DNA from 3 places in the Streptomyces sp. NPDC014006 genome. Region 3 is predicted to be linked to each of the others. Evidence: riboswitches for the same ligand, from Rfam matches in the RefSeq annotation. Region 3 holds a riboswitch; each other region holds the start of a gene.

Region 1 (3,674 bases), on a different contig from region 3:
TGTCCGCCGAACAGCTCGACGACGGCCCGTTCGGACTCGGTTCCCGGGTCCGGGTCACCCGGCACATCGGCCGCCGCGACGTTCCCATGACGATGCAGTGCACCGAGTACAAGCCGGGCCGCTCGTGGAGCGTCCACGGGATCGACGGGCCGGTGCGCGGCACCTTCCGCGGCGAGGTCACCCCCGTCGACGAGGGCCGGCGCACCCGGCTGACCGTGGACCTCGACTTCGAGGGCCACGGCCTCGGCAAGGTCCTCATCCCCCTCGTCGTACGCCCCCAGGTCCGCAAGGAGTTCCCGCGCAACGAGCAGCTGCTCAAGCAGCACCTGGAGCACACGACGGCGTAGGGCTTGCCGAACCGCTGCCGCGCCCCTGACCGACGTAACGGGTGGCCGAACCGGCCGGGCGGGCCACCCGAGTCGATCTGCGACACTGGTACCACCATGCCCAAGCCCGGAGAACTTACTTTTGTCGCGCCGCGCGGAGCCAAGACGCCGCCGCGGCATCTTGCCGATCTTTCGCCTGCCGAGCGCAAGGCGGTCGTGGCCGAGATCGGGGAGAAGCCGTTTCGCGCCAAGCAACTGTCGCAGCACTACTTCGCGCGGTACGCGCACGAGCCGGAGCAGTGGACCGACATCCCCGCCGGGGCGCGTGACAGGCTGCGGGAGGCGCTGTTCCCCGAGCTGATGACCGTCGTGCGGCATCTGTCGACCGACGAGGGGACCACGCGCAAGACGCTGTGGCGGCTGTTCGACGGGACGCTCGTCGAGTCCGTGCTGATGCGGTATCCGGACCGGGTCACCATGTGCATCAGCTCGCAGGCCGGGTGTGGCATGAACTGCCCGTTCTGTGCGACCGGGCAGGCCGGGCTGGATCGCAATCTGTCCACCGCCGAGATCGTGCATCAGATCGTCGAGGGCATGCGGGCGCTCCGGGACGGGGAGATCCCCGGTGGGGCCTCCCGGCTGTCCAACATCGTCTTCATGGGCATGGGCGAGCCGCTCGCCAACTACAAGCGGGTCGTCGGGGCCATTCGCGCGCTCACCGATCCCGCGCCCGACGGCCTCGGGCTGTCGCAGCGCGGCATCACCGTGTCGACGGTCGGCCTCGTGCCCGCCATCCACCGGTTCGCCGACGAGGGCTTCAAGTGCCGGCTGGCGATCTCGCTGCACGCCCCGGACGACGAGCTGCGCGACACCCTCGTCCCCGTGAACACGCGGTGGAAGGTGCGCGAGGTGCTCGACGCCGGGTTCGAATACGTCGAGAAGAGCGGGCGGCGGCTGTCCATCGAGTACGCGCTGATCCGGGACATCAACGATCAGGCGTGGCGCGGGGACCGGCTGGGGCGGCTGCTCAAGGGCAAGCCCGTGCACGTCAATCTCATTCCGCTGAACCCGACGCCGGGGTCCAAGTGGACCGCCTCCCGGCCCGAGGACGAGAAGGCGTTCGTCGAGGCCATCGCCGCCCATGGTGTACCGGTGACGATCCGGGACACCCGTGGGCAGGAGATCGACGGGGCGTGTGGTCAGCTCGCCGCCACCGAGCGGTAATCTGACTGGCGTCAGTACATCTACATATTCCGACAGGGGAGCGCCACAGCGCTGAGAGTGCGGCGGACAGGGCCGCAGACCCTCCGAACCTCGCCCAGGTCATTCTGGGTAGGGAGATCGGTCATCACTCGAGCTGTTGCGCCCTGCCCGGGCCGTCGCGAGACGTCCCGGGCAGGGCCGCGTCTCTTCCTGGTCACTCCAGGAGGAATGTCAGTGAGCATCACCAAGAAGGCCACGGTCGTGGTGGTCGGCCTCGGCCTCGTCACGCTGTCCGCGTGCGGGTCGTCCGGCGGGAGCGAGAAGACCGCCGCCGAGTCCAAGACCGTCACGCTCGTCAGCCACGACTCGTGGGCCGTGTCCAAGAACGTCCTCGCGGACTTCGAGAAGCAGTCCGGGTACAAGGTCAAGGTCCTCCCCGGCGGCGACGCCGGGCAGGCCGTCAACAAGGCCATCCTCACCAAGGACAACCCGCAGGGCGACGTCTTCTTCGGCGTCGACAACACCCTGCTCTCCCGCGCCCTGGACAACGGCCTCTTCCAGCCGTACCAGGCCAAGGGGCTCGGCGCCATCGGCGCCCGGTACCAGCTGGACCAGGGCAAGCACCGGGTCACCCCGATCGACTTCGGCGACATCTGCGTCAACTACGACAAGAAGTACTTCGCCGACCACAAGCTGACCCCGCCGGCTTCCTTCGACGACCTGGTCAAGCCGGAGTACAAGAACCTCCTCGTCACGGAAAACGCGTCCACTTCCTCGCCCGGCCTCGGCTTCCTGCTCGGCACCGCCGCCAAGTACGGCGACGCCGGCTGGCAGGACTACTGGAAGAAGCTCAAGGCCAACGGCGTGAAGGTGGTCGACGGCTGGGAGCAGGCCTACGACCAGGAGTTCTCCGGCTCGTCCGGCGGCAAGAAGGCGCACGGCGACCGGCCGCTGGTCGTCTCGTACGCCTCCTCCCCGCCCGCCGAGGTCGTCTTCGCCAAGCCGCAGCCGAAGACCGCGCCGACCGGCGTCGCGGCCGGCACCTGCTTCCGGCAGATCGAGTTCGCCGGGCTGCTCAGCAACGCGAAGAACACCAAGGGCGGCAAGGCGCTGATCGACTTCCTGGTCTCCAAGGAGTTCCAGCAGGACATGCCGCTGAACATGTTCGTCTACCCGGTGCTCGACGGCGCCAAGGTGCCCGCCGAGTTCACCCGGTACGGCCCCGCGGCCAAGGACCCCGAGACCCTGGCGCCGGCCAAGATCGCCGACCACCGCGACCAGTGGGTCAAGCAGTGGACCTCACTCGTACTGAAGTAGCCCGGCGCCCGGACCGCGCGGGGAACGCGGCGCGGCTCGGCCTGATGGCCCTGCCCGTCGCGTTCTTCGCCGTGTTCTTCGCCTACCCCGTGGCCGCGATCGTCGCCCGCGGGCTCAAGGTCGACGGCGCCTGGCAGTTCGGGCGGCTCACCGACGTCCTCGGGCAGTCCGACATCCGGCACGTGCTGTGGTTCACCACCTGGCAGGCGCTGGTCTCCGCCGGGCTCACCCTGCTGCTCGGGCTGCCCGGCGCCTATGTCTTCGCCCGCTTCGACTTTCCCGGCAAGCGGCTGCTGCGGGCGGTGGTGACGGTGCCGTTCGTGCTGCCGACCGTCGTCGTCGGCACCGCCTTCCTCGCGCTGGTCGGCCGCGGGGGCCTGCTCGACCAGCTGTGGGGCGTACGGCTGGACACCACCGTGTGGGCGATCCTGCTCGCCCACGTCTTCTTCAACTACGCCGTCGTCGTGCGGACCGTCGGCGGACTGTGGGCGCAGCTCGACCCGCGCCAGGAGGACGCGGCGCGGATGCTCGGGGCGTCCCGCTTCACCGCCTGGCGCACGGTCACCCTGCCCGCGCTCGCGCCGGCGGTCGCGGCGGCCGCGCTGATGGTGTTCCTGTTCTGCTTCACCTCCTTCGGCATCGTCCAGATCCTCGGTGGCCCCGGCTTCTCCACCCTGGAGGTGGAGATCTACCGACAGACCGCCGACGTCTTCGACCTGTCCACCGCCGCCGTGCTGACGGTTGTCCAGTTCGTCGCGGTCGGCGCGATCCTCGCCGTACACGCCCGGACGGCACGGCGCCGGGAGAGCGCCCTGAAACTGGTGGACG
Region 2 (3,674 bases), on a different contig from region 3:
GCAGCCGGGAGCCGTCGTCGAGGACCACCACGCCCGGCTCGACGCCCGCCACGCGCGCGTGCGTGCGCAACGCGACACCGGCGTCGGCGTACCACTCGGTCATGGGCGCGGCGACCTCGGCGGGCAGCGCCCCGGCGAGCGGGCGGCCGGCGGCCTCCACGACGGTGACCGCGCAGCCCGCCTCGCGCGCGGCCGTGGCGAACTCGGCGCCGATCCAGCCCGCGCCGACGACGACGATGTCGTGCTGCCGGGCGAGCACCGGGCGCAGCCGCTCGGCGTCGTCCAGGGTGCGCAGCAGGTGCACCCCGGGCACGCCCTCGGCACCGGGCAGGGTGATCGGTTCCGCGCCGGTGGCGAGCACGAGGACGTCGTAGCCGACCGGGCCGGCCTCGGTGTCCAGTTCGTGGTCGGCGGGGCGTACGCCCAGCACCTCGCAGCCGAGGCGCAGCTCGATGCCCAGCGCCTCGAAGTCCACGTCGAAGGCGGAGCCCTCGGCCGTGCCGAGCAGGACGGCCTTGGACAGCGGCGGCCGGTCGTAGGGCTGGTGGGGTTCGGCGCCGATCAGCGTGACGCTGCCGGTGAAGCCCTGTTCACGCAGGGCCACCGCGGTCTGCACCCCGGCCATGCCCGCGCCCACGACGACCACGCGCCGCGCCTGCGCCGCCGCCGAGGTGTCCCGTTGCTGCGTCTGCTCGCTCACCTGATCACCATAGACACCTGACACATCGTCAGTCAGCGGTCCTGTGCCGTGACCTGCTCCACACGCGCGGGCAGCTCCTCCACCACGCTGGTGCCGCTGCCCTCCTGGGACTCCCACTCCCAGGTCTCCTCCAGCCGCAGCCGCCCGTCCGGCAGCTCCGCGACCGTGGACACGCAGTGCCCGCCGGAGGTCGTCCCGTCCTGCTTGAGCTGCACGTACCGGAAGTCCAGCCGGTCTCCCTGCCGGGTGCCCACGAGATGCCCGCGCACCACGTCGCCGCCGGTGTACTCGGCCCAGATCTCGCCGCCGCGCTCGTGGTACGTGAAGCGGGTGCGCGTGCCCACCTGACCGGGCGCCTGATCGGCGACGGGGGCGAGGACGAGACCGTCGAGGGACCGGGCCATGACGGAAGGCTCCCTTACAGACACACAGCGGCACGGGCTAGGGTGGCCACCGTAAAGCACTCGCGGGAGCCCGGACGCACCGGGCTGAGAGGGAGGCTGGGACGGCCTCCGACCGTACGAACCTGATCCGGGTCATGCCGGCGAAGGGAGGGGCTGGACGCCCATGTCGCCTACGCGTACGTCAGACGTCCTCGTCATCGGGGGCGGGATCATCGGGCTGGTCACGGCCTGGCGGGCCGCGCAGAGGGGGTTCGCCACCGCGGTCGTGGACCCCGAGCCCGGCGGCGGAGCCGCGCAGGTGGCGGCCGGGATGCTGGCCGCCGTCACGGAACTGCACTACGGCGAGCAGACCCTGCTCGGCCTCAACCTGGCCTCGGCGCGCCGCTATCCGGACTTCGCGGCCGAACTCTCCGAGGCCACCGGCCACGACCTCGGCTACCGCCGCAGCGGCACGCTCGCCGTCGCCCTGGACGCCGACGACCGCGCCCACCTCAAGGAACTGCACGCCCTGCAGCGGCAGTCGGGCCTGGAGTCGCAGTGGCTGTCGGGCCGGGACTGCCGGCGCCTGGAGCCGATGCTCGCGCCGGGCGTGCGCGGTGGGCTGCGGGTCGACGGCGACCACCAGGTGGACCCACGACGGCTCGCGGCCGCGCTGGTCACCGCCTGCGAGCGGGCCGGGGTGGTGTTCCACCGGACCCGGGCCGAGCGGCTCGCGGTCGCGCGGGAGCGCGCGGAGGGCGTCGTCACGAGCGAGGGCGAGGAGTTGGGCGCGGGACAGGTCGTGCTCGCCGCCGGCAGTCTGAGCGGGCGCCTCGCGGGCGTGCCGGAGGCCGTGCTGCCGCCGGTGCGGCCGGTGAAGGGGCAGGTCCTCAGGCTGACCATGCCGAACCACCGGACGCCGTTTTTGAGCCGGACCGTGCGCGCCGTGGTGCGCGGCGGCGCGCTGTATCTGGTGCCCCGCGAGAACGGTGAGCTGGTCGTCGGCGCGACCAGCGAGGAGATGGGCTGGGACACGACCGTCACCGCGGGCGGCGTCTACGAACTGCTGCGCGACGCGCACGAGCTGGTGCCCGGCATCACCGAGCTGCCGCTGACGGAGACCCGGGCCGGACTGCGCCCCGGCTCCCCCGACAACGCGCCGCTGCTCGGCCCGACCGCGCTGGACGGGCTGCTGCTGGCCACCGGCCACCACCGCAACGGCGTCCTGCTCACCCCGGTCACCGGGGACGTGCTGGCCCACGCCCTGGTCACCGGCGAGCTGCCGGAGGAGGCCCGCCCCTTCACCCCGAAGCGCTTCTCCCCCGCCGCGCAGCAGCCTTCACGCACCCTCACGGAGCAGCCCGCATGAACATCTCGGTCAACGGCGAGCCCCGCCGTGTCGAGCCCGGCACGGCTCTCGACGCCGTCGTGCAGTCCCTGACCGCGGCCCCCTCCGGGGTGGCCGCCGCCCTCAACGAGACCGTCGTCCCGCGCACCCAGTGGTCCACCACGGCCCTCGCCGACGGCGACCGCGTCGAGGTCCTGACCGCCGTCCAGGGAGGCTGAAACATGGCTGACGACCCCCTCGTCCTCGGCGGTACGCCGCTCACCTCCCGTCTGATCATGGGCACCGGCGGTGCGCCCAGCCTGGAGGTGCTCGAGCGGGCGCTGGTCGCCTCCGGCACCGAGCTGACGACCGTCGCGATGCGGCGGGTCAACCCCGAGGTGCACGGCTCGGTGCTGTCGGTGCTGGACCGTCTGGGCATCCGGGTCCTGCCGAACACCGCCGGCTGCTTCACCGCCGGGGAGGCGGTGCTCACGGCCCGGCTGGCGCGGGAGGCGCTGGGCACGGACCTGGTCAAGCTGGAGGTGATCGCCGACGAGCGCACGCTGCTGCCGGACCCGATCGAGCTGCTGGACGCGGCGGAGACGCTGGTCGACGACGGGTTCACGGTGCTGCCGTACACCAACGACGACCCGGTGCTCGCGCGGAAGCTTCAGGACGTCGGCTGTGCGGCGATCATGCCGCTGGGCTCGCCCATCGGTTCCGGTCTCGGCATCCGCAACCCGCACAACTTCCAGCTGATCGTCGAGGACGCGCGCGTGCCGGTGATCCTGGACGCGGGGGCGGGCACGGCGTCGGACGTGGCGCTGGCGATGGAGCTGGGGTGCGCGGGTGTGATGCTCGCCTCGGCGGTGACCCGGGCGCAGGAGCCGGTGGTGATGGCGGAGGCCATGCGCCACGCGGTGGAGGCGGGACGGCTGGCGTACCGGGCGGGGCGGATTCCCAAGCGGCACTTCGCCGAGGCGTCCTCGCCCACGGAGGGCGTCGCCCGGCTGGACCCGGAGCGGCCGGCTTTCTGAAGCCCGCGGCCCGTGCGTCATACCGGTGCGCGCGACACGTCACAGGTCGGCTGCAGTCACCCCCCTGGCTGGGTGAAAGGGCTGGGGTGCCGGTGACGGCTCGTACACTCGCCTCCGTGGATACGACCCTCTCGGACCCCCTCGTCGGGCAGGTGCTCGACGGCCGGTATCGCGTCGACGCGCGGATCGCGGCCGGCGGGATGGCCACGGTCTACCGGGCCCTGGAC
Region 3 (3,674 bases):
TCACCAGTGCTGGGCGGAAATATGCAGGAACGCTTCTGCAGTCGTTTGGCCGGTACGGCGAAGGTGCCGGCCGGTGCCTCAGTGCTTGCGGCGCCGCCCCCGGCCGCCGCGCCCCGCGGGCACCGGGATCGAGCCGGTGCCGGTGCCACCGCCGAGGTCATGGCCGGCCGGTGCCGGACCCGGACGGTCGGCGGCCACCACCAGGGCCGCGAGCGCCGTGGTGACCGGTACCGAGGCGACCAGGCCGATCGATCCCACCAGCGTGCGCACGATCTCCTCCGCGACCAGCTCACTGTTGGCGACGGTGCCCACGCTGCTCTGTGCGATGGAGAAGAGCAGCAGCAACGGCAACGCTGCACCGGCGTAGGCCAGGACCAGGGTGTTGACGACTGATGCGATGTGGTCGCGGCCGATCCGGATGCCCGCCCGGTACAGCCCGCGCCAGCCCATCGACGGGTTGGCCTCGTGCAGCTCCCAGACGGCGGAGGTCTGGGTGACCGTCACGTCGTCGAGCACGCCCAGCGATCCGATGATGACGCCGGCGAGCAGCAGACCGCTCATGTCGATGGACGGGTACAGGCCGTGGATCAGGCCGGTGTTGTCGTCCGTGTTGCCGGTCAGCGCGGCCCAGCCGATGAACAGCGAACCGAGGACGCCGATCAGCAGCAGGGAGATCAGGGTGCCGAGCACCGCCACGGACGTCCGGGCCGACAGCCCGTGGCACAGATACAGGGCGATGAGCATGATCGCACTGGAGCCCACGACGGCGACGACCAACGGGTTCTCGCCCTGCAGGACCGCCGGCAGGATGAAGAAGTTCAGCACCATGAAGCTGATGGCCAGCGCGACGAGCGCCATCACCCCGCGCATCCGCCCGACGACGATGACGGCGAGCGCGAAGATGCCGGCCAGCAGGGCCATCGGGAAGCGCCGGTCGACGTCTGTGACCGAGTACTGCAGGTCCCTCGGCGCCGAGGGCTCGTAGGCGACCACGACCTTCTCGCCCTGGTGCAGCTGCCGCGTCTGGTCCGGCTGCACGATCTCGGTGAACGTCCGGCCCGTGTCCTTGCCCGAGTCGACCCGGACGGTGGCCTTCTTGCAGGCGCCCGACGCCTGTTGCTGGGCCGGGGAGCCCTCCGCGGTGGATGTGTCGCCGGTCGGCGTGCCACCGGAGGCGTTGACCGCCTTGCAGCTCACCTCGACCACCTGGGTGACCGTGGCCTGCTGGGTCTGCCGGTCGAAGCCGACACCGGTGCGCTGGTGGGACGGGGCACCCCCGGGCCACAGCACGCCAAGGCCGACGACCACCGCCACGGCGAACGGGATGAGGATCGCCGCGATCACCTTGCGCAGATGCCGGGAGACAGGAGCAGCGGGCCCGTGATTGTGACTGTGCCCATGCCCGCCTCCCGCAGAGTGCTGGGCACCGTGCCCGCCTCCCGCGGCATGGGTGGCACCGTGCCCGTGGCCGCCACCGGACGCGCGCCGGTGTCCGTGTCCGGACCCTGATGCGTGCCCCTGCTCATGCCCGTCCTCGACGTCCTGGCCGTGGCCTGTCGGGCCCTGGCCGCGGGGCGGCTCGGACGGCGGATACGGGGGCTGGTGTGTGGTGGTCACCGACCGATCATCGCAAGAACGACAGGGGCCCCCTGTTCACCGCGCCCGAATTGACGCTAGCGTGGAGGCACCTTTGCACACGCGGGAGCTCGGAGCACCGGGCTGAGAGGGCGCTGACCTCCGTCTTTGCGATGTTTCACGTGGAACATGTGGTGTTCCACACGAAATGTCGGCAGACGGTGACCGCTGCGTCGACCGCCGAACCTGTTACCGGGTAATGCCGGCGTAGGGAGTAGGTCTCATGACCAACAAGGACGCACGCACGCCTGCCTCCGTTCAGAGCGAAACGGCTCAGGAGGCCGGAAAGTCCATCGGCTGGCACAAGGCATACGTCGAGGGTTCGCGCCCCGACCTGCGGGTGCCGGTCCGTCAGGTGCACCTCACCAACGGGAAGTCGGTCACGCTGTACGACACATCCGGCCCGTATACCGATCCGCTCGTCGACACCGACGTGCGCAGGGGCCTGTCACCGCTCCGGGAGAACTGGATCATCGCCCGCGGCGACACCGAGGAGTACGCGGGCCGTCCCGTCCGTCCAGAGGACGACGGGGTCAAGCACACCTCGCCGCGCGGAGGCCTGCGCAACCTCGACGCGGTCTTCCCCGGACGTCCGCGCCAGCCCCGTCGCGGCCGTGACGGCCAGGCGGTCACCCAGCTCGCGTACGCCCGCCGGGGCGAGATCACGCCCGAGATGGAGTTCGTGGCCCTGCGGGAGAACGTCTCGCCCGAGGTGGTCCGCGAGGAGATCGCGGCGGGCCGCGCCGTACTGCCGGCCAACGTCAACCACCCGGAGATCGAGCCGATGATCATCGGCAAGCGGTTCCTGGTGAAGGTCAACGCCAACATCGGCAACTCCGCGGTGACTTCCTCCATCGAGGAGGAGGTCGAGAAGATGACGTGGGCGACCCGTTGGGGCGCCGACACGGTCATGGACCTGTCCACGGGCCGCAACATCCACACCACCCGTGAGTGGGTGCTGCGCAACTCCCCCGTCCCCATCGGCACGGTGCCGCTCTACCAGGCACTGGAGAAGGTCGACGGCAGGGCCGAGGAACTGACCTGGGAGATCTACAAGGACACGGTCATCGAGCAGGCCGAGCAGGGCGTGGACTACATGACGGTCCACGCGGGCGTGCGCCTGGCGTATGTGCCGCTCACCGCCAACCGCAAGACGGGCATCGTCTCGCGCGGCGGCTCGATCATGGCCGCGTGGTGCCTCGCTCACCACAAGGAATCGTTCCTGTACGAGCACTTCGAGGAGCTGTGCGAGATCCTCGCCGCCTACGACGTGACGTACTCCCTCGGTGACGGCCTCAGGCCCGGCTCCATCGCGGACGCCAACGACGAGGCGCAGTTCGCGGAGCTCCGCACGCTCGGGGAACTCAACACGATCGCCAAGCGTTTCAACGTACAGACCATGATCGAGGGCCCGGGACACGTCCCGATGCACAAGATCAAGGAGAACATCGACCTTCAGCAGGAGATCTGCGATGAAGCTCCGTTCTATACGCTCGGCCCGCTGACCACGGACGTCGCGCCGGCGTACGACCACATCACCTCCGGCATCGGCGCCGCGATGATCGCCTGGTGGGGCACGGCGATGCTCTGCTATGTCACGCCCAAGGAGCACCTGGGCCTGCCCAACCGGGACGACGTCAAGACCGGCGTCATCACCTACAAGATCGCGGCTCACGCGGCCGATCTCGCCAAGGGGCACCCGGGTGCGCAGGAGTGGGACGACGCGCTGTCCGACGCCCGGTTCGAGTTCCGGTGGGAGGACCAGTTCAACCTCGCCCTGGACCCGGACACGGCGCGGGAGTTCCACGACGAGACCCTGCCGGCCGAACCGGCCAAGACGGCACACTTCTGCTCGATGTGCGGGCCGAAGTTCTGCTCGATGAAGATCTCGCAGGACATCCGCCGTGAGCACGGCGGCAGCAAGGCCGAGATCGAGGCCGGGATGGCCGAGAAGTCGCGGGAGTTCGCGGCGGCGGGCAACCGCGTGTATCTGCCGATCGCGGACTGACGCGGGCCGCGGGCGGTACTCCGTGTCTGGC

The links. Region 3 has a riboswitch for thiamine pyrophosphate ahead of thiC (phosphomethylpyrimidine synthase ThiC). Riboswitches for the same ligand answer to the same signal wherever they lie in the genome.
Region 1: it holds a riboswitch for thiamine pyrophosphate, as region 3 does, so the genes downstream of both, ACF1GV_RS33635 (thiamine ABC transporter substrate binding subunit) here and thiC (phosphomethylpyrimidine synthase ThiC) in region 3, are expected to answer to the same signal.
Region 2: it holds a riboswitch for thiamine pyrophosphate, as region 3 does, so the genes downstream of both, thiO (glycine oxidase ThiO) here and thiC (phosphomethylpyrimidine synthase ThiC) in region 3, are expected to answer to the same signal.

What each region holds. Positions count from the first base shown of each region.
Region 1 is NZ_JBICAJ010000012.1:202,744-206,417, forward strand. Features, by position in the region: gene ACF1GV_RS33625 (SRPBCC family protein) at 1-347, shown strand, start outside; gene rlmN (23S rRNA (adenine(2503)-C(2))-methyltransferase RlmN) at 444-1,550, shown strand; TPP riboswitch at 1,575-1,683, shown strand; gene ACF1GV_RS33635 (thiamine ABC transporter substrate binding subunit) at 1,758-2,846, shown strand; gene ACF1GV_RS33640 (ABC transporter permease) at 2,891-3,674, shown strand, end outside.
Region 2 is NZ_JBICAJ010000001.1:1,028,731-1,032,404, reverse strand. Features, by position in the region: gene ACF1GV_RS04755 (NAD(P)/FAD-dependent oxidoreductase) at 1-700, opposite strand, end outside; gene ACF1GV_RS04750 (hypothetical protein) at 733-1,104, opposite strand; TPP riboswitch at 1,157-1,270, shown strand; gene thiO (glycine oxidase ThiO) at 1,268-2,452, shown strand; gene thiS (sulfur carrier protein ThiS) at 2,449-2,649, shown strand; gene ACF1GV_RS04735 (thiazole synthase) at 2,653-3,447, shown strand; gene pknB (Stk1 family PASTA domain-containing Ser/Thr kinase) at 3,564-3,674, shown strand, end outside.
Region 3 is NZ_JBICAJ010000003.1:492,792-496,465, forward strand. Features, by position in the region: gene ACF1GV_RS14490 (YibE/F family protein) at 79-1,617, opposite strand; TPP riboswitch at 1,689-1,866, shown strand; gene thiC (phosphomethylpyrimidine synthase ThiC) at 1,859-3,643, shown strand.